Regions from separate parts of the Streptomyces sp. NPDC008163 genome, predicted to be linked through region 3. Evidence: riboswitches for the same ligand, from Rfam matches in the RefSeq annotation. Region 3 holds a riboswitch; each other region holds the start of a gene.
The links. Region 3 has a riboswitch for cobalamin ahead of ACFZAT_RS23975 (ABC transporter substrate-binding protein). Riboswitches for the same ligand answer to the same signal wherever they lie in the genome.
Positions count from the first base shown of each region.

Region 1 (7,053 bases), on a different contig from region 3:
GCGGCCTCGGTTCGCTCACCGACCGCCCGAAGCTGCTCGTCGCCTCCTACTTCGACCGGCTGGGCGAGGCGCTTCCGGTCCTGGCGAAGGCTCCTGTTGAGGGCCTGGCGCTGGACTTCACCGAGGCCGCCGCCGCCAACCTCGACGCCCTCGCGGCTGTGGGCGGACTGCCGGGCAAGCGCCTGGTCGCCGGTGTCGTCAACGGCCGCAACATCTGGATCAACGACCTCCAGAAGTCGCTGTCCACGCTCGGCACCCTCCTCGGGCTGGCCGACCGCGTCGACGTGGCCGCCTCCTGCTCGCTGCTGCACGTGCCGCTGGACGCCGCCGCGGAGCGGGACATCGACCCGCAGATCGTGCACTGGCTGGCCTTCGCCCGGCAGAAGACCACGGAGATCGTCACCCTGGCGAAGGCCCTCGCGCAGGGCACCGACACCATCGCCGGCGAACTCTCCGCCAACAGGGCAGCCCTGGCCTCCCGCGCCCGCTCCCCCCTCACCCGCGACCCGGCCGTGCGCGCCCGGGCCGAGGCCGTGACGGACGCGGACGGCCGCCGCTCCCAGCCGTACACCGAGCGGGCCGCGGCCCAGCGGGCGCACCTGGGGCTGCCGTTGCTGCCGACGACAACCATCGGTTCGTTCCCGCAGACCGGCGAGCTGCGGACGGCCCGCGCCGACCTGCGCGCCGGGCGCATCGACACGGCGGGTTACGAGGAGCGCATCCGGACGGAGATCCGGGAGGTCGTCTCCTTCCAGGAGAAGACGGGCATCGACGTCCTGGTGCACGGCGAACCCGAACGCAACGACATGGTGCAGTACTTCGCCGAGCAGCTGACGGGCTACCTCGCCACCCAGCACGGCTGGGTGCAGTCGTACGGCACCCGGTACGTGCGTCCGCCGGTCCTCGCCGGGGACATCTCGCGCCCCGAGCCGATGACCGTGCGCTGGACCTCCTACGCCCAGTCGCTGAGCGACCGCCCGGTCAAGGGCATGCTCACGGGTCCGGTCACCATGCTCGCCTGGTCGTTCGTCCGCGACGACCTGCCGCTCGGGGACACCGCCCGGCAGGTCGCCCTCGCCCTGCGCGACGAGGTCAATGACTTGGAGGCGAGCGGGACTTCGGTGATCCAGGTGGATGAGCCCGCCCTGCGCGAGACGCTGCCGCTGCGGGCGGCCGACCGGGCGGACTACCTGGCCTGGGCCACGGAGGCGTTCCGGCTCACGACCAGCGGGGTGCGGCCGGCCACCCAGATCCACACCCACATGTGCTACGCGGAGTTCGGTGACATCGTCCAGGCCATCGACGACCTGGACGCCGACGTCATCAGCCTGGAGGCCGCCCGCTCCCACATGCAGGTGGCCCACGAGCTGGCGGCCCACGGCTATCCGCGTGAGGCGGGACCGGGGGTCTACGACATCCACTCGCCCCGTGTCCCGAGCGCCGAGGAGGCCGCCGAGCTGCTGCGTACGGGGCTGAAGGCGATCCCCGCCGAACGGCTCTGGGTGAACCCCGACTGCGGCCTCAAGACCCGCGGCTGGGCCGAGACCCGGGCCTCCCTGGAGAACCTGGTCGCCGCCGCCCGTACCGTCCGGGCGGAACTGCCCTCCTCCTGAACGGGGTTGCCGGGGGCCGGGACGTCACTCGCGTCCCGGCCCCCGGCCGGGCGCGCCCGGGTCGAACGCGTACAGGTCGAGGATCTCCGGCATCGGGGCCGTGCCCGGGCCTCCGGCGTTCACCCAGGCTATGACGTCCTCGGTCGCGTCGGGGTCGTTGACCAGGCCGAGCCACACCGGCCGGGCCCCGGCGCGACGGGCCTCGGCCGACGGCTGTACGACGATGACGTTGGCCTGTTCGCACACGTCCAGGCACTCGGAGACGCGCAGTGGGACGGCCGAGCGCAGCCGCGCGGTCTGGGCCCTGTGGTCGCCCGGCACCTTGACCGTGCCGCAGCAGCAGTCCCGGCACACCGTCACTCTGCTGGGTGCGGAGGCCGTGGCCGAAGGGGTCGCTGATTCCGGCATGGCGCCGTCCGCCTCTCACCGGGGAGGTCCGCCCCGGACGTCGTGGAGGTGGCGACGGTGTGAGTGTCTGGCTCCCGGGTCGTGCCCGGTCACAGTGGCGGGACCGCGCCGGATTCACACCGGCTTCCTCAGCTCCCGTCGCCCGATTCGGCGGCCATCGTCTCATGACCCTCAGGACGGTCCACCGGCTGAGGCGCGGTGAAGCGGGCCGGGGCGCGGCAGCGGGCGCGGCGGGCGGCACGGCGGAACGTGGTGAGCACGGCGGGGCCGGCGAGCAGGATGGGCAGGTAGGCGATGGAGCTGTTCGGGTCGAGGGAGAACGGCCGGAAGGAGAGGTTGAGGAGGAATCCGAAGAGGTAGCCGGACAGGGAGCCGTAGACGGCGAGCAGAAGGACTTCGCGACGGCCGGTGGCGCGCGGGAGGAACCCGGCGAGCATGCCGACGAAGGCGCAGCCGAACATCTGGTACGGCATCCAGGGGCCGACGCCCCCGTGATGAGCGCGGAGGCGAACAGCGACGTGCAGCCGAGGGTGAAGCCGAAGCCCGGGCCGAAGACCCGCCCCGCGAGGACGAGGACGAAGAAGACGGTCTCGATGCCCGCCGTGCCCGCGCCGAGGGGGCGCAGCGCGGGTGAGGTCGACCTCGCGGACGGCGGGGACGCCCTTGTGGGCGAGGGTCACCTTGCGGGCGGTGAGCAGGTCGGGCCGGTCGGGTCCGGGGCCCTGGCGGACGGGTGCCGGGGTGTGGCCGGTCAGTCGGGTGCGCAGCTCGCGGGCGGTGCGCCTGGCGTCGCGGATGGACAGCGGGAGGGGGTCCCATCCGGCGGCGCGGCGGAGCTCCACGATGGGGGTGCGATGGCGGAGGTGCGCAGGATGTCGACGGGGGCGCCGATGCGGACCTGGCCGTCGCCGGAGAGGTGGAGTACGCGGTCGGCGTACTGGACGACGCGTTCGGCCACCCGCAACCGGTCCATCGGCGTGGGCGACACGATCGCCCTGAGGTGGGGCGCCTGAGGCACGGTCACACCGCCTCCGGGACACCCTCCTCGCGGTGGTGGCGGCCGAGCCAGATGCCGGTGACGGCACTGACGTAGCGCGCGCCGCACCGGTCGGACGGGACGACGAGCTGGGTGCCGGCCTCGTCCAGGTCGTGGTCGTCCATGCGGGTGGCGAGCAGGACCGGCGCGTTGCCGAAGTCCGCGTCGATCTCCGCCCAGGACAGCCTATGTACGAGTACGGGCCTGGCACGGCCCTGGTCTATCGGCCGACCCCCTCCGCCCGCCGGTGCAGCGCGAGCCAGACCCGGTCACGGGTCACCGGCAGCTCGGTGAAGCGGATGCCCGTGGCGTCCCGCAGGGCGTTGGCGAACGCGGGCGCGACGGGGTTGAAGGGGCTCTCGCTCATGGACTTGGCGCCGAGCGGGCCGGTCGAGTCGGAGGTCTCCGTGAAGTACACCTCGGTCCGGGGGACGTCGGCGTACTGGGGCAGCCGGTAGCGGCGGAACGCGGCCGTGGTGACCCTGCCCCGGTCGTCGACCCGGACGGTCTCGAAGAGCGTCGCGCCGAGCGCCTGGGCCACGCCGCCCTCGACCTGGCCCCGGCACTGCATCGGGTTCATGACCTTCCCGGCGTCGGCTGCGTAGACGCTGCGCAGGATGCGGATCTCGCCGGTGCCGGGGTCGACGGCGATCCGGAACCACTGGGCGTTGAAGGCGACGGAGCGCGGCGAGCCGCCCCAGTGCCCTTCGGCCGCGAGTTCGTCCGCCGCGCCGAGGGTGTGCCCCGCCTCGTACAGCTCCTTGAGCGTGACGAGCCGCCCGGCGCAGTCGACGGACTCCGCGCCGAGCACGCACAGGTGCCGGGCGACTCCGGTGTGGCGGGCGGCCAGGGTGCGCAGGCGCTGTTCCAGGGAGGTCTCGGCGAGGAGCACCGCCTTGCCCGCGACGACCGTCCCGGCCGTCCAGGGCCGCCGTGGTCATCAGGAACCCGACGGTGCAGAACCCGCACTGGTAGCCCTGCGCGTCAAGGAACTTGCGCTGTACGGGGTGGAGTTCGCCGTCCGACGCGGCCAGGCCCTCGACGGTCGTCACCGTACGGCCGGCGGCGCGCACCGCCGGGTAGAGGCAGCTGTGCACCGGCTCGCCGTCGACGTGGACGGTGCAGGCGCCGCAGTCGCCGGCGTCGCAGCCCTTCTTCACGCCGAACCAGCCGCGTTCGCGCAGATAGGTCCGCAGGCACTGGCCGGCACGCGGCTCCTCCTCGGACGTGCGTCCGTTGACGTGGAGTTCGTAGCTCATCGGTCGTCCCTTCCGGATGGATCGGTCAGCTCGCGGCGGACCTCTTCGGCGAGGCGCAGCGCCATGTGGCGGCGCCACTCGGGCAGTCCGTGGATGTCGTCGAACCACTCGGTGCCGGACACCGCCGCGTCGATGGCGGACCGCAGCCGCCCGGCCGTCGGCGGCAGCGGGAACCAGAACCGGAAGGGCCGGACCGTGGCGGCGGTGACCGTCACGGCGAGCGAGCCGTCCACCGGATCGAGCGTGCCGGTCACCAGGGCGCCGGACCGGCCGAGACCGTACAGCGATGCCTGCCGGAAGGCGGTACGGCAGCGCAGCGCCCGCGCGGGCAGCGTCACCGAGCGCAGCAGTTCGCCCTCCGCGAGGTCCTTGAGGCCCGCGCCCCGGATGAAGTCGGCCACCTTCACCTCGCGTACGGAGCCGTCCTGCGCCCGGAGCAGGCAGCTGCCGTCGAGCGCGGCCGTCAGCGAGATCATCGGCCCGGCCGGCAGTCCGTTGCACAGGTTCCCGCCGACGGTCGCCATGTTCCAGATCTTGAACGAGGCGAGGAAGGCGCGGCAGCACTGCTCGAAGAGCGGGGCGGCGGGCGCGTGCAGCGAGCGCCGCCCGTAGCGGGAGAGCTGGGCGATCGTGGACGTGGCGGAGATTTCCAGCGAGCCGTCGGGGTGGCGCGTCAGGGGTTCCCAGCCCATCCGGCTCAGGTCGACCAGTCGGCGCAGGTGCGGCTGCGGCTCTGGCCATGCTGTTGGCGGGAGTCCCTTCGGACGTACGGGAGGTCTACCGCGAGACGGTCCTCGGCCCCCTCCTCGCGGCCGGCCCGAAGTCGGGCCCCATGCTCCTGGACACCTTGCAGGCGTTCCTGGCCCACGACTGCTCCTGGACCCGCACGGCGGACGCCCTGCACATCCACGTCAACACGGTCCACTACCGCGTCCGGCGCATCGAACTCCTCACCGGCCGTGACCTGTCCCGGCTGGACAACCGCCTCGACCTCAGCAGCACGTGCCGGCCTCCCAGGAGCGACGCCTCCAACTCCCCCACCAGCAGGCAGCCCTCGTGCAGGGCGACGCTGCTCGGTTTGCGCAGCCGCTCCGCGACCGTGCCGGTCAGCGCGCCGTCCGGGTCCAGCGCGACCAGGCGGTTGTTCTCCCGGTCGGCCACGATGAGCGGGTCGTGGTGCGTGTGGCTGCGAGGCGGAGGAGGGCGACAACGCGGCAGACGCGCGTGCCACGCCCCGCGAGCCCAGCATGATCCAAACGAAAGGCCCTGGCTGCTGCGGCCCGGGAACGCGGCCTGGGCCCGGAGCGATCAGATGCTCGCCGGTGACGTCATGGCCAGCCGCTACTACCCGCGCGGTGTCACCGCGGCCCTCTGGCTGAACGAGGCCCCGGCACGGGGGTGAGCAAGGCGCTCACCCCCGGCCCTCGTCACCGGATCACTCGGGGCTGCCCGGCGGCAGCACGCGCACGGTCAGCGTCGCGTGCGGGTCCAGCGGCCACGCGACGGCCTCCTCCCCGGCATGTACGGGGGCCTCGCCGTCCGTCCGCTCGTCCAGCCGCGACGGGGCGAGCAGGGAACCGGGAGCGGCCGAGACGTGCGCGACGCGCTGCTCGGCACCGGGGTTGGCGAGGCGGAGGATCAGTCCGTTGCCGTCCTCGGCCGTCTTCAGGGCGCCGAGCAGTGCCCCCTGCGCGGTGAGGGCGCTGCGGTAGGCGTCCGGGGCGGTGCCCGGGCGGAGCTGCCAGGCCCTCGGCGGGGTACGGAACCGGGCGGCCGTCCGTACCAGGTCGTGGTCGCGAGCGACCGGGGCGCCCGTCACGACCGCCACCTCGAAGGTCTGCCGTCCCTGGCACTGGGCCTCCGGGGTGGGCAGCGCCGGTCCGGCGCCGGTGGTCCGGCTGCGCAGGTCGAAGCGGGAGAGCCAGCCCACCGAGCGGAGCAGGGTGACGACGATCTCCTCGTCGGCGCCGGTGGGCGTCTCACCGGCGCCGAGGCCCCGCATCTCGGGCAGTCCGGGGGCGATGAGCGCCGTGCGGTCCTCACCCCGGCCGATGGCGCCGAGGCTCTGCACGGGGGCGGAGCCGCAGACCGCCTCGTGCCCCTTCTCCTGGGGCAGGGGGCCCAGGTCCACGGCGACGGGGCGATCGACGAGGCTCCAGTGGCCGTCCCCGGTCCAGGTGCCGTCGCCGCCCCCGCCGGGAACGTGCAGCCGCAGCCGGTGGTCGGTCACCGTGTTGTCGAGCTCGATGCGCCAGCGCAGCAGCGGATCCCCGTGCCACCGCGACACCTCGATGCGTACGGGCACCTCCCGGGTGCGGGCGGCCCGTCCCTCGCGTGTAGCGGTCAGGCCCACCGGGAGGTCGAGCACCGCGTCGATCTCCATGACCTGGCGCACCGGCGAGGTCCGCACCCGGGAGGCGGTCAGCCTCGGGCGGACGACGCGGTCGTCGGCCGGGGGGTCGTAGTTGTACGTGTCGCCGCGGTCGCCGCCGTCCGTGAGCAGCCCGTAGCCCGCCCGGCGGGTGCCGTCCGGCCGGAGCCAGGTGAGCGAGGCGTCGGCGGCGGGGCTGAGGGTGCCCCCGTCCGGGGCCTCCAGAGCGGCCGTGTCCGCCAGGGCCGACTCGGCCTCGGCCGGCGGGTTGTCGCCCAGCACCACCCGTACGACGTCGCAGCCGAAGCCGGTGAGCTCGGGGGCGCGGAAGCGGAGGCGGTGGCGGAAGGAGGGGCGGGAGTCCGG
Region 1 is NZ_JBIBHG010000013.1:204,285-211,337, forward strand. Features, by position in the region: gene metE (5-methyltetrahydropteroyltriglutamate--homocysteine S-methyltransferase) at 1-1,613, shown strand, start outside; gene ACFZAT_RS27170 (hypothetical protein) at 1,638-2,021, opposite strand; cobalamin riboswitch at 2,062-2,196, opposite strand; partial or broken gene ACFZAT_RS27175 (ECF transporter S component) at 2,210-2,661, opposite strand; partial or broken gene ACFZAT_RS27180 (cobalt ABC transporter ATP-binding protein) at 2,654-2,973, opposite strand; partial or broken gene ACFZAT_RS27185 (molybdopterin-dependent oxidoreductase) at 3,042-3,242, opposite strand; partial or broken gene ACFZAT_RS27190 (xanthine dehydrogenase family protein molybdopterin-binding subunit) at 3,278-3,979, opposite strand; partial or broken gene ACFZAT_RS27195 ((2Fe-2S)-binding protein) at 4,038-4,316, opposite strand; partial or broken gene ACFZAT_RS27200 (FAD binding domain-containing protein) at 4,313-5,050, opposite strand; gene ACFZAT_RS27205 (helix-turn-helix domain-containing protein) at 5,056-5,718, shown strand; gene ACFZAT_RS27210 (hypothetical protein) at 5,752-7,053, opposite strand, start outside.
Region 1: it holds a riboswitch for cobalamin, as region 3 does, so the genes downstream of both, ACFZAT_RS27170 (hypothetical protein) here and ACFZAT_RS23975 (ABC transporter substrate-binding protein) in region 3, are expected to answer to the same signal.

Region 2 (7,053 bases), on a different contig from region 3:
CCTCCTTGCGGACCGTGTCCACCACCTCGAACGCGAAGTTCATGTGCATGGTCTCGTCGCGGAAGACCCAGTTGGTCCCCGTGGCGAGGCCGTGCAGCAGCCCGCGCGAGCGGAACCAGTACACGTACGCGAAGGCGCCGTAGAAGAACAGCCCCTCGATGCAGGCCGCGAAGCAGATCAGGTTCAGCAGGAAGCGACGGCGGTCCGCCTTCGACTCCAGCCGGTCGATCTTCTCCACCGAGTCCATCCAGCGGAAGCAGAACTGCGCCTTCTCGCGGATGGACGGGATGTTCTCCACCGCCGCGAACGCCGCCGCGCGGTCGTCCGGGTCGGGCAGATAGGTGTCGAGCAGCGTCAGATAGAACTGGACGTGCACGGCCTCCTCGAACAGCTGCCGCGACAGGTACAGCCGCGCCTCGGGGGAGTTGATGTGCTTGTACAGCGTCAGCACCAGGTTGTTCGCGACGATGGAGTCACCGGTCGCGAAGAACGCCACGAGGCGTCCGATCAGGTGCTGTTCGGCGGGCGTCATCTTCGCGAGGTCCGCCACGTCGGAGTGGAGGTCGACCTCCTCGACGTGCCAGGTGTTCTTGATCGCGTCCCGGTAGCGCTCGTAGAAGTCCGGGTAGCGCATCGGGCGCAGGGTCAGCTCGAATCCCGGGTCGAGCAGGTTCTTCTCGGTGGTGACGGCGGTCATTACTGGCAGGCCTCGCAGGACTCGGGGTTTTCCAGGGAGCAGGCGATGGCGTCCGCGTCGGGCGCCTGCGCCTGCTGTGCGGGGACGGCGGCGGCGGCCGGCGCGGCACCGGACGCGGCACGGGCGATCCGGGTCGCCGGACGCGACCGCAGGTAGTACGTCGTCTTCAGGCCCTGCTTCCAGGCGTACGCGTACATCGAGGAGAGCTTGCCGATCGTCGGCGTCTCCAGGAACAGGTTGAGCGACTGGCTCTGGTCGAGGAACGGCGTACGGGCCGCCGCCATGTCGATCAGGCCGCGCTGCGGGATCTCCCACGCGGTGCGGTACAGCGCCCGCACGTCCGCCGGGATCCAGGCGAAGCCCTGCACCGAGCCGTTCGACTCGCGCAGCGCCTCACGCGTCCGCGCGTCCCACACGCCGAGCCGCTTCAGCTCGTCCACCAGATAGCCGTTGACCTGGAGGAACTCACCGCTCAGGGTCTCCCGCTTGAAGAGGTTCGAGACCTGGGGCTCGATGCACTCGTAGACACCCGCGATCGAGGCGATCGTCGCGGTCGGGGCGATGGCCAGGAGCAGCGAGTTGCGCATCCCGGTCTTCGCGATCCGGGCCCGCAGGGCGTCCCAGCGCTCCGGCCAGTTCAGCTCCGTGTCGTAGTGGTCGGGGTGCAGCACCCCGCGCGCGGCCCGGGTCCCGGACCAGGCGGGCAGCGGACCCGACCTCTCCGCGAGGGCGCAGGACGCCTCGTAGGCGGCGAGCATGATGCGCTCGGCGATCTTCGTGGAGAGCGCCCGGGCCTCGGGGGAGTCGAAGGGCAGCCGCAGCTGGAAGAAGACGTCCTGGAGCCCCATCGCACCCAGGCCCACCGGCCGCCAGCGGGCGTTGGACCGGCCGGCCTGCTCGGTCGGGTAGAAGTTGATGTCCACGACCCGGTCGAGGAAGGTCACCGCGGTCCGCACGGTGGCGTCCAGCCGCTCCCAGTCGATCGAGCCGCCCTCGACGAACGCGCCGAGGTTGACCGAGCCGAGGTTGCACACGGCCGTCTCGCCGTCGTCGGTCACCTCCAGGATCTCGGTGCACAGGTTCGAGGAGTGCACGACCCTGCCCGGCTCGGCGGTCTGGTTCGCGGTGCGGTTGGAGGCGTCCTTGAACGTCATCCAGCCCTGCCCGGTCTGCGCCAGGGTCCGCATCATCCGGCCGTACAGCTCGCGGGCCGGCATGGTCTTGCGGGCCAGGCCCTTCGCCTCGGCCGCCCGGTACGCGGCGTCGAACTCGTCGCCCCACAGGTCGGTCAGCCCGGGCACGTCCGCCGGGGAGAACAGCGACCAGGTGCCGTCCGCGTCGACGCGGCGCATGAACTCGTCCGGGATCCAGTGCGCCAGGTTCAGGTTGTGCGTGCGGCGCTGGTCCTCGCCCGTGTTGTCGCGGAGCTCCAGGAACTCCTCGATGTCCGCGTGCCAGGTCTCCAGGTAGACCGCGGCGGCGCCCTTGCGCCGGCCGCCCTGGTTCACGGCGGCGACGGAGGCGTCCAGCGTCTTGAGGAACGGCACGATGCCGTTGGAGTGGCCGTTGGTGCCCCGGATCAGCGAACCCCGGGCGCGGATGCGGGAGTACGAGAGGCCGATGCCGCCCGCGTGCTTCGACAGCCGGGCCACCTGGTGGTAGCGGTCGTAGATCGAGTCCAGCTCGTCCAGCGGCGAGTCCAGCAGATAGCAGGAGGACATCTGCGGGTGGCGGGTGCCGGAGTTGAAGAGCGTCGGCGAGGACGGCAGGTAGTCCAGCCGGCTCATCAGTCCGTACAGCGCGGCGACCTCGTCCAGCGCCCGCTCGGAGGTGTCCTCGGCGAGCCCGGTGGCGACCCTGAGCATGAAGTGCTGGGGGGTCTCGATGACCTCGCGGGTATGCGGGTGGCGCAGCAGATAGCGGCTGTGCAGGGTGCGGAGCCCGAAGTACCCGAAGCGGTCGTCGGCCCCGTCCGCGAGGGACCGCTCGACCAGGGCGTCCAGGGCGGCCGCGTGCAGGGTGACGAAGGCGGCGGTGCGGTCCGCGATCAGGCCCTCGCGGTGGCCCACGGCGACCGAGGCCGAGAACGAGGTGGCGCCCTGCCCCGCGGCCTCGTCCGCGATGGTCCGGGTGAGCAGCCGGGCGGCGAGGCGGGAGTAGGCGGGGTCCTCGGAGATGAGGCCCGCCGCGGCCTCGGTGGCCAGCGAGCGCAGCTCCGCCTCGTCCGACCGGGCGTTGCGGCCGCGCAGTGCGGCGGCGGCGACGCGACCGGGGTCGGTGTCGGGCAGGTCGGCGGTGAGTTCGGTCAGGGTCCGCAGCAGTGCGGTGCCGGGTCCGTCGCCCGCGGTTCCCGTTGCTTCGGCCGCTGAGACCGGATCGGCTGGCGCGATGGTCACGTGGTGCTCTCCCTCGCTCGGCTCCGGCCCGGCGGGGAGCGGGGGCAGCCGGGCAGGAGGGGGCCCGGGCGGGGCGGCACTCCGTGCGGCGTCCACCGGCCCATCCCACGAGGCCCGGACGTCTGGGCATCCGGTTCGGTCGAGCCGGATGCGCTGTCGGCAGGTCCTCGGACTCCACGGATGCACCAAAGCGCACCGAATACACCGTTGCGGGACAGTTCCGGATTCACACCGGATTCCCCTGCGGCGACAGCGAGCATGAGCATACATGTGGGGGCCGTCCTGTCGGGCGGCCCCCACATGTTGTGTCGCGTGGCGTAAAGGTGTGCGGTCAGTGACCGCCCGGCGCTCCCGCCGTGGCCGGCGGCAGCTTCTCCTGGACGCCCGGGTCGCCCGCGTCCGCGGTGTAGTCGCCCGGGGAGGTCTCGTCGATCCCGGCAGGCGCCTTCACGGCGTTCAGGACGAAGGTGAGGACGACGACGACCACGACGTTCAGCACGAACGCGGTGAGGCCGATGTAACCGATCTCGCCGAGGCCCGGGATCTCCTTGGAGGACCCGCCGAAGTGCTTCTGCGTGGGGCTCGCGACCCCGTACGCGGCAGCCGTACCGTAGATCATGCCGACCGCCCAGCCGGCGAGCAGCGCCCAGCGGTGGAACCACCGGGTGAACAGGCCGCCGACCAGGGCCGGCATCGTCTGGAGGATCCAGATCCCGCCCAGCAGCTGGAAGTTGATCGCGACGGTCTTGTCCATGGTGAGGACGAAGGCCAGCGCGCCGACCTTGACCAGGAGCGAGACCAGCTTGGAGACCTTGGTCTCCTGCTCGGGCGTCGCGTCCGGCTTCAGGAAGTCCTTGTAGATGTTGCGCGTGAACAGGTTCGCCGCCGCGATGGACATGATCGCGGCCGGCACCAGGGCGCCGATGCCGATCGCGGCGAAGGCCACGCCCGCGAACCAGTCGGGGAACATGTTCTCGAACAGCTGCGGGATGGCCAGCTGGCCGTTCTGCACCTTGACGCCGGCGGCGATCGCCATGAAGCCGAGCAGCGCGAGCAGGCCCAGCATCAGCGAATACAGCGGCAGGATCGTGGTGTTGCGGCGGATCACCTCACGGCTGCGGCTGGAGAGCGTCGCCGTGATCGAGTGCGGGTACATGAACAGCGCCAGCGCGGACCCGAGCGCCAGGGTCGCGTACCCCCACTGCCCGGCCGCGGCCGGTGCGAGGCTGCCCGCGCCCGCCTTGGTGAACTTGTCCTGGGCGGAGGCGAAGATGTCGTCGAAGCCGCCCAGCTTGATCGGGATGTAGATGATCGCGACGGCGATGACCAGGTAGATCAGCCCGTCCTTGACGAACGCGATCAGCGCCGGCGCCCGCAGCCCGGAGGAGTAGGTGTACGCGGCGAGCACCGCGAACGCGATCAGCAGCGGCAGGTCCTTGACGAACCAGTTGGTGTTCTCGCCGCCGCCGACGCCCATCACGTCGAGCACCGCCTGGATGCCGACGAGCTGGAGCGCGATGTACGGCATGGTGGCGAGGATGCCGGTGACCGCGACGGCCAGCGAGAGGCCCTTCGAGCCGAACCGGCCGCGGACGAAGTCCGAGGTGGTGACGTACCCGTGCTTGTGCGAGACCGACCACAGGCGCGGCAGGAAGGTGAAGATCAGCGGGTACACCAGGATGGTGTACGGCACCGCGAAGAAGCCGGAGGCTCCGAGCGAGTAGATCGCCGCGGGCACCGCGACGAAGGTGTACGCGGTGTAGAGGTCGCCGCCGAGCAGGAACCAGGTGACCCAGGTGCCGAACGACCGTCCGCCCAGGCCCCATTCGTCGAGGGTGGCCTCGTTCTCGGCCTTGCGCCAGCGGGCGGCCAGGAAGCCCATGACCGTGACGGCCAGGAAGAAGAAGATGAAGACGCCGAGCGCGACGCCGTTCACGCCGTCCTTCATGCCGACGCACCTCCCTTGCGGGCGCGCTGGTCACGCTGCCACAGCTTGTACGCGATCATGGTGAGCGCGGTGGAGATCAGCACCCAGAGCATCTGGTACCAGTAGAAGAACGGGATGCCGATGAAGGTCGGGTCGATCTTCGCGTACGAACCCACCCAGAGCATCGCCACGAACGGCGCGACGAGACACAGGGCGATGACCACCCGCACGGGTGTGACCGTGGGTGGTTTTCCTTCTGGTTCTTCCGGCATGGCGGCGACTCCGTCCCCTCGCTGATCACCTGTAATGCGCAGGAAATCTAGGCGAGTCATCCGGCCACCGTCACCCCCTGTCCGCATTGCGGTCCGGCAACGGTCGTCACGGACCGGCCGGATGGCCGGAATGGTGGCAAACGTCCGGGGGTTGGTCCAGGCCAAGCCGGGCTACGGGAACGCCGAACGGCCCCCGGGGGCGGGTCCGGGGGCCGTTCGGAAGCACATGCGTACGACGGGTCAGTCCAGCGGCCGCTTCAGGCGGGCCACGAACTTGTAGCGGTCGCCGCGGTAGACCGAGCGCACCCACTCGACCGGTTCGCCCTGTTCGTCCAGCGAGTGCCGGGAGAGCATCAGCATCGGCAGGCCCACGTCGGTGCCGAGCAGTCCGGCCTCGCGCGGGGTGGCGAGGGAGGTCTCGATGGTCTCCTCGGCCTCGGCCAGCCGGACGTCGTACACCTCGGAGAGCGCGGTGTAGAGCGAGGTGTACTTGACCAGTGAACGGCGTAGCGCGGGAAAGCGCTTGGCCGACAGGTGCGTGGTCTCGATGGCCATCGGCTCGCCGCTCGCGAGGCGCAGGCGCTCGATCCGCAGGACCCGGCCGCCGGCGCTGATGTCGAGCAGCCCGGCGAGGGTGTCGTCGGCGGTGACGTAGCCGATGTCCAGGAGCTGCGAGGTCGGTTCGAGGCCCTGGGCGCGCATGTCCTCGGTGTACGAGGTGAGTTGCAGGGCCTGCGAGACCTTCGGCTTGGCGACGAAGGTGCCCTTGCCCTGGATGCGCTCCAACCGGCCCTCGACGACCAGTTCCTGGAGTGCCTGGCGCACGGTGGTGCGCGAGGTGTCGAACTCGGCCGCCAGGGTCCGTTCCGGGGGGACGGGGGTGCCCGGCGGCATGGTGTCCGTCATGTCGAGGAGATGTCGCTTCAGCCGGTAGTACTTTGGTACGCGCGCGGTGCGCGTCCCGGCGCCCGCACCCGTCTCGTTCTCCGAACTGCCCCCGTCGGCGCCCATGGCCCGCCTTCCCGACTGCTGCGTTGCTGCCGTCACCGGCTCCTCCGTCTGTCGCGGCTCACATGGTGGCACGGTCCGGTCACGGCTCGTCGCCCTCCCTCAGGTGTCGGTCCTATAACGGACGCGAGTGCACTTCTTATACACCCTTGACACCCCTAAAGGTCTAGGCCAAGCTCCCGGTACTGGTCTAAACCATTAAAGACCAGGTCCCAGCCCCAGAGGTACTCGTCGACGTTCTCGCGCGGTGGGGAGGGGGTTGCAGCATCCCTGAGGAGGGTGGCGTGAAGCGCAAGCTCATCGCGGCGATCGGCGTCGCGGGCATGTTGGTTTCCATCGCGGCGTGTGGTTCGGACGACAAGACGTCCTCGAAGGACCCGAAGGACCGCAAGGAAGACCTGACTGTCTGGCTCATGGGCGAGGCCCAGTCGACCTGGCCCGAACTGGTGAAGGACGTCAACGCCCAGTTCAAGAAGAAGTACCCGAACGTCAACGTCAAGATCCAGTACCAGGGCTGGGCTGACAAGGTCAAGAAGCTCGACACCTCCCTCGGTGGCGACAAGTTCCCGGACGTTGTCGAACTCGGCAACACCGAGACCATGCAGTACATCCTCAATGGCGCGCTCGGCGAGATCGACACCTCGAAGTACGAGAACTCGGACACCTGGATCAAGGGCCTCAAGGACACCTGCTCCTACGAGGGCAAGATCTACTGCGTTCCTTACTACGCCTCCGCCCGCCTCGCGGTCTACA
Region 2 is NZ_JBIBHG010000001.1:758,078-765,130, forward strand. Features, by position in the region: gene ACFZAT_RS03645 (ribonucleotide-diphosphate reductase subunit beta) at 1-697, opposite strand, end outside; gene ACFZAT_RS03650 (ribonucleoside-diphosphate reductase subunit alpha) at 697-3,093, opposite strand; cobalamin riboswitch at 3,234-3,366, opposite strand; gene mctP (monocarboxylate uptake permease MctP) at 3,425-5,041, opposite strand; gene ACFZAT_RS03660 (DUF3311 domain-containing protein) at 5,038-5,292, opposite strand; gene ACFZAT_RS03665 (GntR family transcriptional regulator) at 5,533-6,303, opposite strand; gene ACFZAT_RS03670 (sugar ABC transporter substrate-binding protein) at 6,585-7,053, shown strand, end outside.
Region 2: it holds a riboswitch for cobalamin, as region 3 does, so the genes downstream of both, ACFZAT_RS03650 (ribonucleoside-diphosphate reductase subunit alpha) here and ACFZAT_RS23975 (ABC transporter substrate-binding protein) in region 3, are expected to answer to the same signal.

Region 3 (7,053 bases):
CCACCGCCCTCGCCACCGCGCACGACCTCCTGGCCACCGGCCGCTGCGACCTCGTCGTCGCGGGCGGCGCGGAATCCGTCCTGACGCCCCTGGTCGCCGCGGCCTTCGCGCAGCTGGGCGCGCTCTCCACGCGCACCGGCGACCCGGCCGCCGCCTCCCGCCCCTTCGCACCCGACCGCGACGGCTTCGTCCTCGGCGAGGGCGCCGGGGTGCTCGTCCTGGAGCGGGGCGCGCACGCGGCGGCCCGGGGCGCCCGGGTGCGGGCCGTGCTCGCCGGGACCGGGGCCGCCACGGACGCCCACCACCCCACCGCGCCGGACCCCGGCGGCCACGGCGCCCGGCGCGCCGTCGAGGCCGCCCTGGACGCGGCGGGCTGGGCCGCCCACGAGGTCGGCCACGTCAACGCGCACGGCACGTCCACGCCGCTGAACGACGCGATGGAGGCCGAGCTGATCGCCGGCCTCTTCCCGCACCGGCCTCCGGTCACCGCCCCGAAGGGCGTCCTCGGGCACACGCTCGCCGCCGCCGGTGCGATCGAGGCCGCCGCCACCGTGCTCACCCTCGAACACGGCGTCGTCCCGCCGGTCGCCAACCTGGACGCGCCGCCCGCCGACTGGGACATCGACTGCGTCACCAAGGAGCCGCGCCGCCTGCGCGTCGACCGGGCCGTCAGCCACTCCTTCGGCTTCGGCGGGCACAACGTCGCCCTCTGCTTCGAACGGGTTCGCCCCTCCGGACGGTGAACATCTGCACGAGCGCGGTGTCCTGACCGTACGCCGGTCGTTCAGCTTTGTATGACCACCACGCTCACCGGCGTCGATCCCCTCGCACGCCCGCTCACCTCCGTACTCCTCGGCGCCGACGCCCGCCGCGAGCACGGATTCTGGCGGCGGCTCGTCGCCACCGAACCGTTCCGGCTGCCGCCCGGTCCCGCCGCCGGCGGCACCCCGGACGAACGGCTCGCCCGCGCCTACGCACGACTGCGCACCCTCAACGACGCCCTGGACAGCGCCGCCCGCCCGGCCTCCGACTTCCGGGCGCTGGCGGCGCTGCACGAGTGGCTGGCCCCGGTCGACCCCGCGCTCGCCACCATCGCGGGCATCCACTACAACCTCTTCCTCGGCAGCCTCCTGGACCACATCGCCGACAGCCCCCGCGACCTGTCGGACTTCCTGACGCTGCGGCGTACCGGAACCTTCCTGTGTACGGAGGTGGCGCACGGCAACGACGCGGCGGCCGTCGAGACGACCGCCTCCTACGACCCCGTACGCGACGGGTTCGTGCTGCACACCCCGCACTGCGGGGCGCAGAAGTTCATGCCGAACACCGGACGGCCCGGCGGCCCCAAGTCGGGGCTCGTCGCCGCGCGGCTGCTGGCCGGCGGGGCCGACCGGGGGGTGTTCCTGCTGCTCGTGCCGCTCACCGGTGCCACCGGGCCGCTGCCGGGCGTACGGGTGCGCGGGCTGCCGGCCCGCATGGGCAGCCCCGTCGACCACAGCCTGACCTCGTTCGACCACGTCTTCGTGGGGCGCGAGGCGCTGCTGACGGGCCCGCAGGGGTGGATCGACGGCGACGGGGAGTTCCGCAGCGCCATCGAGGGCCGGCGGCGCCGCTTCCTCGCCTCCATCGCCCGGGTCGTCACCGGCAGGATCTCGATGAGCGCCAGCGCCGTCGGCTCGGCCCGCGCCACGCTGGCCGTCGCGGTCCGGTACGGCGGCCACCGCCAGGTCTCCGCCGGACGCGGGGCGCGGCTGCCGGTGCTCGCGTACCGCACCCACTACGGGCCGCTCGCCGAAGCGATGGCCACGGTCTTCGCGATGAGCCTGCTGCACCGCCGCGTCCTGGACCGCTGGGAGGCGGCCCAGGCGGGGCCCGAGGCCGGGCGGGAGGCGGCCGAGCGGCTGGTGGACATCGCCAAGGGCTGGATCACCTGGCGGGCCAGGGCCGTGATCGTGGAGTCCCGGGAACGCTGCGGCGCCCAGGGCCTCCTGGAGAACAACGGGATGGCCGCGCTCGTCACCGGCGTCGAGGGCGCCATCACCGCCGAGGGCGACAACCTCGCCGTCCACGCCAGGGCCGCCGCGGCCCTGCTCGCCGACCGCCCCGCCCACGAACCCGCTCCCGCGCACGGCGACCTCACCGACCTGCGCTTCCTGGTCCGGCTCCTGGGGTGCGCCGAGGAGCTGTGGTTCGCGCGCGCCGGGGCCCGGGCGGCCCGCACGGCGCCGGGCGACCCGCTCGGCCGGTGGAACGCGGCGGCGGGCCCCGCCCTGCGCGGGGTCGAGGCGCATGCCTGCAGGCAGGCGGCCGAGGCGTACGCGGAGGCGGTCGAGGCGCTGCCCGCCGGGGCGGACCGGGACCGGCTCGGCGAGCTGGCCCGACTGTTCGCCCTGGGCCGGGTCGCGCGCGACGGCGGAGACCTGCTCGCGGCCGGTCATCTGAGCGCCGGTCAGGCGGAGGCGCTGACGGACCACACCGAACGGCTCATCCAGGCGGTGGCCCCCCACCTCCCGGAGCTCGCCGGCTCCTTCGCCCTCCCCGACGAGCTGCTCGCCGACTGGCCGATCACGGGCGCCGGTTACGCCGACGCGTACGACGATCCGGAGGCCCACTGGCACACGGAGGAGGGCCGATGACGGGCACCCTCGCCCGCCGTGCGGCACGAGCCGTGCGCGGGCTCGGGGCCGGGGCCGTCCTCCTCGCCTACTGGACGACCGTCGCCGTGTGCGCGCGATGGTGCGAGGCGCCCCGGACGGGCGTTGGCGAATCGGTTCGCCGCAAGGCGTAACCGGAGCGACGCTGCTCAGTTGTTCCGGCGTCGGGGCCGTGCGCGCCGGCGCCGGACACCCCACCGGATGGGCATGAGGAAAGGAAGACCATGAGCACGATCCACCCCCGCATCACCGACGTACTCAGCCGTACCTTCAAGGTGCCCGTGGCCGAGATCCTTCCGGGCTCCACGATGGACAGCCTGGACATGGACTCCCTCGCGGCCGCCGAGTTCGCCGTCGTCCTCCGGGAGACCACCGGGGTCGAGCTGGACAACGGGACCCTGACCCGGGGGACCACTCTCGCCGAGCTCACGGCGCACCTGCAGGCGTCGGCCGGCGCCCGATGAGGACGCCGGCCATCGCCGTCACCGGGCTCGGCATGATCACCCCGGTCGGCAACGACACCGAGTCCACCTGGGACGGCGTGTGCGCCGCCGTGAGCCCGGCCCGCACCGTCCCCGCGCTCGCCGGGTGCGCGGTCGACTTCGCCTGCGTGGTCGACGGCATCGACCTGGACGCCGAGATCGGGCGCCGTACCGCCTTCCGGATGGGCCGGTACGTCAAGTTCGCGGTCCTGGCCGCCAGGGAGGCCGTCGCGGACGCCGGGCTCGACCCGGCCGGCTGGGACGGCAGCCGGGTCGCGGTCGTCGTCGGCACCAGCAGCGGGGGATCCGCGCACCTCACCGACCAGGCGCTGGTCCTGGAGCGGCGGGGCCCGGAGGCGACCTCGCCCGCCGGGGTCCTGCTGACCATCCCCAACATGCCCGCCGCCGAGATCGCGATCGAGATGCGGGCCACCGGCCCCAGCATGGCCCCCTGCACGGCCTGCTCCTCCGGCGTCACCGCACTGTCCGTCGCCCGGGACCTCCTGGCCGCCGGGCAGTGCGACGTGGCGATCGCGGGGGCGACCGAGTCGACCGTCTTCCCGATCGCCATGACCGGCTTCGCCCGGTCCGGGGCCGCCGCCCGCGCGGACGGCGACCTGTCCCGGCTCAGCCGGCCCTTCGCCGCCGACCGCGCCGGACTCGTCATGGGCGAGGGCGCCGCCGTCATGGTGCTGGAGCGCGTGGCCGACGCGGAGGCCAGGGGCGCCGAACCACGGGCCCTGCTCGCCGGCACCGGCGCCACCACGGACGCCCATCACCCCACCAGCCCGAACCCCGACGGGCGGGTCGCCGGGGCCGCCGTCGAGGCCGCCCTGCGCGACGCGGGCTGGCGGGCCGACGAGGTGGAGCACGTCAACGCGCACGGCACCGCGACCCTGCGCAACGACGCCGCCGAGGCCGCGCTGATCAGCCGGGTGTACCCGCACCGGCCACCCGTCACCGCCCCCAAGGGCGTGCTCGGGCACTGCATGGGCGCGGCCGGGGCGATCGAGGCCGGGCTGACGGTCCTCACCCTCCAGCGCGGGGTCGTCCCGCCGGTCGCCAATCTGGACGCGCCCGCGCCCGGGTTCGACATCGACTGCGTCACCAAGGTGCCGCTGGTACGGCAGGTCCGCCGGGCCGTCAGCCACTCCTTCGGCTTCGGCGGGCACAACGCGGTGGTGGCGCTCCAGCGCCCGTGAGCTGCCGTTCCCGGGCGGACGAGGGCGCGGCTGATCTGCGCGTAAGCCCGTGGTAGCGTGCCCGAGCCAGTCGAACTCCACGTAGGGGTCAGGGAATCCGGTGCGAATCCGGAACTGACGCGCAGCGGTGAGGGGGACGGGCGGGGCCACGGCCACTGGGAGACCCGGCGTCTCCCGGGAAGGCGTCCCGCCCGGACGAACCCGAGTCCGAAGACCTGCTGGCGACCGCCGTCCGGGACCGGGCGGCGGGTTCCGTACAGCGGGCCCCGCGCATGGGCCCAGAGACGCCGAGGTACCCCGTGCCGCCGATATCCGGCCCCGCCCGTTCCGCCGCCCTGCTCACCGCCGCCCTCCTCCTGCTGACCGCCTGCGGGGGGCCGCCCTCCGAACAGACCGACGCGACGGGGAAGTCGGACGGCTATCCGGTCACGCTCAAGAACTGCGGGCGCACCGTCACCGTGGACGCCCCGCCCCGGCGTGCCGTATCCGTCGACCAGGGCACCACGGAGATCCTGCTCTCGCTCGGCCTCCAGGACCGGATCGCCGCGACCGCCACCTGGACCGACCCGGTGATGAAGGGCCTGGAGAAGGCCAACGCGGGCGTGAAGCGGATCGCCGACAACCGGCCCTCCTCCGAGAAGGTCCTCGACCAGGAACCCGACCTCGTCGCCGCCGACTTCGAGTCGACCCTCGCCAAGGGCGGCGTCGCCCCGCGCGAACAGTTCGAGAAGCTGGGCGTCCCCACCTATGTCGCGCCCGCCGACTGCACCGCCAAGGACAACACCAAGGACGGCGACGGCGTCCGCACCGGAGCCCTGACCATGGACAGCGTCTACGCCGAAGTGCGCGACCTGGCGCGGGTGTTCGGCGTGCCCGAGCGTGGCGAGAAGCTGGTCGGGCGGCTCCGTGACCGTATCCGCGAGGCCGCCGACGGCATCGGCGGATCCGGCACCTCCGTCATGTACTGGTTCGCCAACTCCGAGGCCCCCTACCTGGCGGGCTGCTGCGGGGCGCCGGGCATCATCAGCCGGGAACTGGGCCTGAAGAACGTCTTCGGCGACACGCACGACGAATGGCCCCAGATCAACTGGGAGACCGTCGCCGACCGCAACCCGGACGTCCTCGTCATCGGCGACCTCACCCGCAAGTCCCAGACCGCCGAGAGCGCCGCCGGGAAGATCGCCTTCCTGGAGTCCAACCCCGTCACGAAGACGATGGACGCCGTACGCCGCAAGCGCTACGTACTGCTCAGCGGCCAGGCCATGAACCCGACCATCCGCACGGTCGAGGGCGTGGAGCTGGTGGCCGCCGGGCTGCGCGACTTCGGGCTCGCGGGGTGACGGCCACCGACCGGCTCGCCGCCCCACCCGGAAAGGCCCCGCGTGACCGGGCACCGGAAGCGGCGCCCGCACGCTCCCGGCTGCGCGGCGGCCTCCTGTGGACCGGTGGCGTCGTGCTGCTCGCCCTCTCCGTCGCGGTCGCCGTCACCATCGGACCCGCCCGGATCTCCGTCGTGGACGTCTGGTCCGCCGTCGCCGCCCACCTCGGCGTCGGCGAGGTACGGCTCAGCCCGATCCGCGACGGCATCATCTGGAACCTGCGCATGCCGCGTACGCTGCTCGCCGCCGTCTGCGGGGCGGGCCTCGCGGTCTGCGGAACCGTCATGCAGTCCCTGCTGCGCAACCCGCTCGCGGACCCGTTCGTCCTCGGCGTCTCCTCCGGCGCGTCCACCGGCGCGGTCCTCGTCGTCGTGCTCGGCGTCGGCGGGGGAGCGGTGACACTGCCCGCCGGAGCGTTCGCCGGGGCGCTGTGCTCCTTCGCCCTGGTGATGCTGCTCAGCCACACCCTGGGCGGCTCCACCGACCGGGTCGTCCTCTCCGGCGTCGCGGCCATGCAGCTGTTCTCGGCGCTGACCTCGTTCGTCGTCATGACGGCCGCCGACGCCGAGCAGACCAGGGGCGTGCTGTTCTGGCTGCTCGGCTCGCTCGGCGGGGTCGGCTGGACCGATGTGTGGGTCTGCTCCGCCGTTCTCGCCGTCAGCCTGCTGATCTGCCTGGGCCACGCCCGTACGCTCGACGCCTTCGCCTTCGGGCAGGACGCGGCCGCCGCCCTCGGGGTGAACGTCGCCCGCGTGCGGACCGTTCTGCTCTGCACGACCGCGCTGCTCACCGCCGCGCTCGTCAGCTCGGCCGGGGCCATCGGCTTCGTCGGGCTGGTCCTGCCGCACGCCGCCCGCGCCCTCACCGGCTCGGGCCATCGCAGACTGCTGCCGGTCACCGCGCTCGCCGGAGCCGTCTTCCTCGTCTGGGTCGACACGCTCGCCCGGACCGTCCTCGACCCCCAGGAGGTCCCGGTGGGCGTCGTCACCGCCCTGATCGGCGTGCCCGCCTTCGTCGCCGTCCTCTACCGCACCAGGCGGCCCGCGTGACCGGGACGACGGCCGAGGGCCTGCGGGCCGAAAGGGTCGCCCGGGAAGCCGGCGGCCGCCTCCTCCTGGACGGCGTGACGCTCGCCCCGGAGCCCGGCACCACCGTGGGCCTGATCGGACCGAACGGCTCCGGCAAGTCCACGCTGCTGCGCATCCTCTCCGGGGTCCTCGCCCCGCACACGGGCGTCGTCACCCTGGACGGCGCACCGCTGCCCGACGTCGGCCGCCGCGCGGTGGCCCGGCGCGTCGCGGTCGTCGACCAGCACGCCGCCACCCAGGACGAGCTG
Region 3 is NZ_JBIBHG010000011.1:121,377-128,429, forward strand. Features, by position in the region: gene ACFZAT_RS23950 (beta-ketoacyl-ACP synthase II) at 1-743, shown strand, start outside; gene ACFZAT_RS23955 (acyl-CoA dehydrogenase) at 795-2,636, shown strand; gene ACFZAT_RS23960 (hypothetical protein) at 2,633-2,788, shown strand; gene ACFZAT_RS23965 (phosphopantetheine-binding protein) at 2,879-3,118, shown strand; gene ACFZAT_RS23970 (beta-ketoacyl synthase N-terminal-like domain-containing protein) at 3,115-4,338, shown strand; cobalamin riboswitch at 4,389-4,576, shown strand; gene ACFZAT_RS23975 (ABC transporter substrate-binding protein) at 4,638-5,678, shown strand; gene ACFZAT_RS23980 (iron chelate uptake ABC transporter family permease subunit) at 5,675-6,766, shown strand; gene ACFZAT_RS23985 (ATP-binding cassette domain-containing protein) at 6,763-7,053, shown strand, end outside.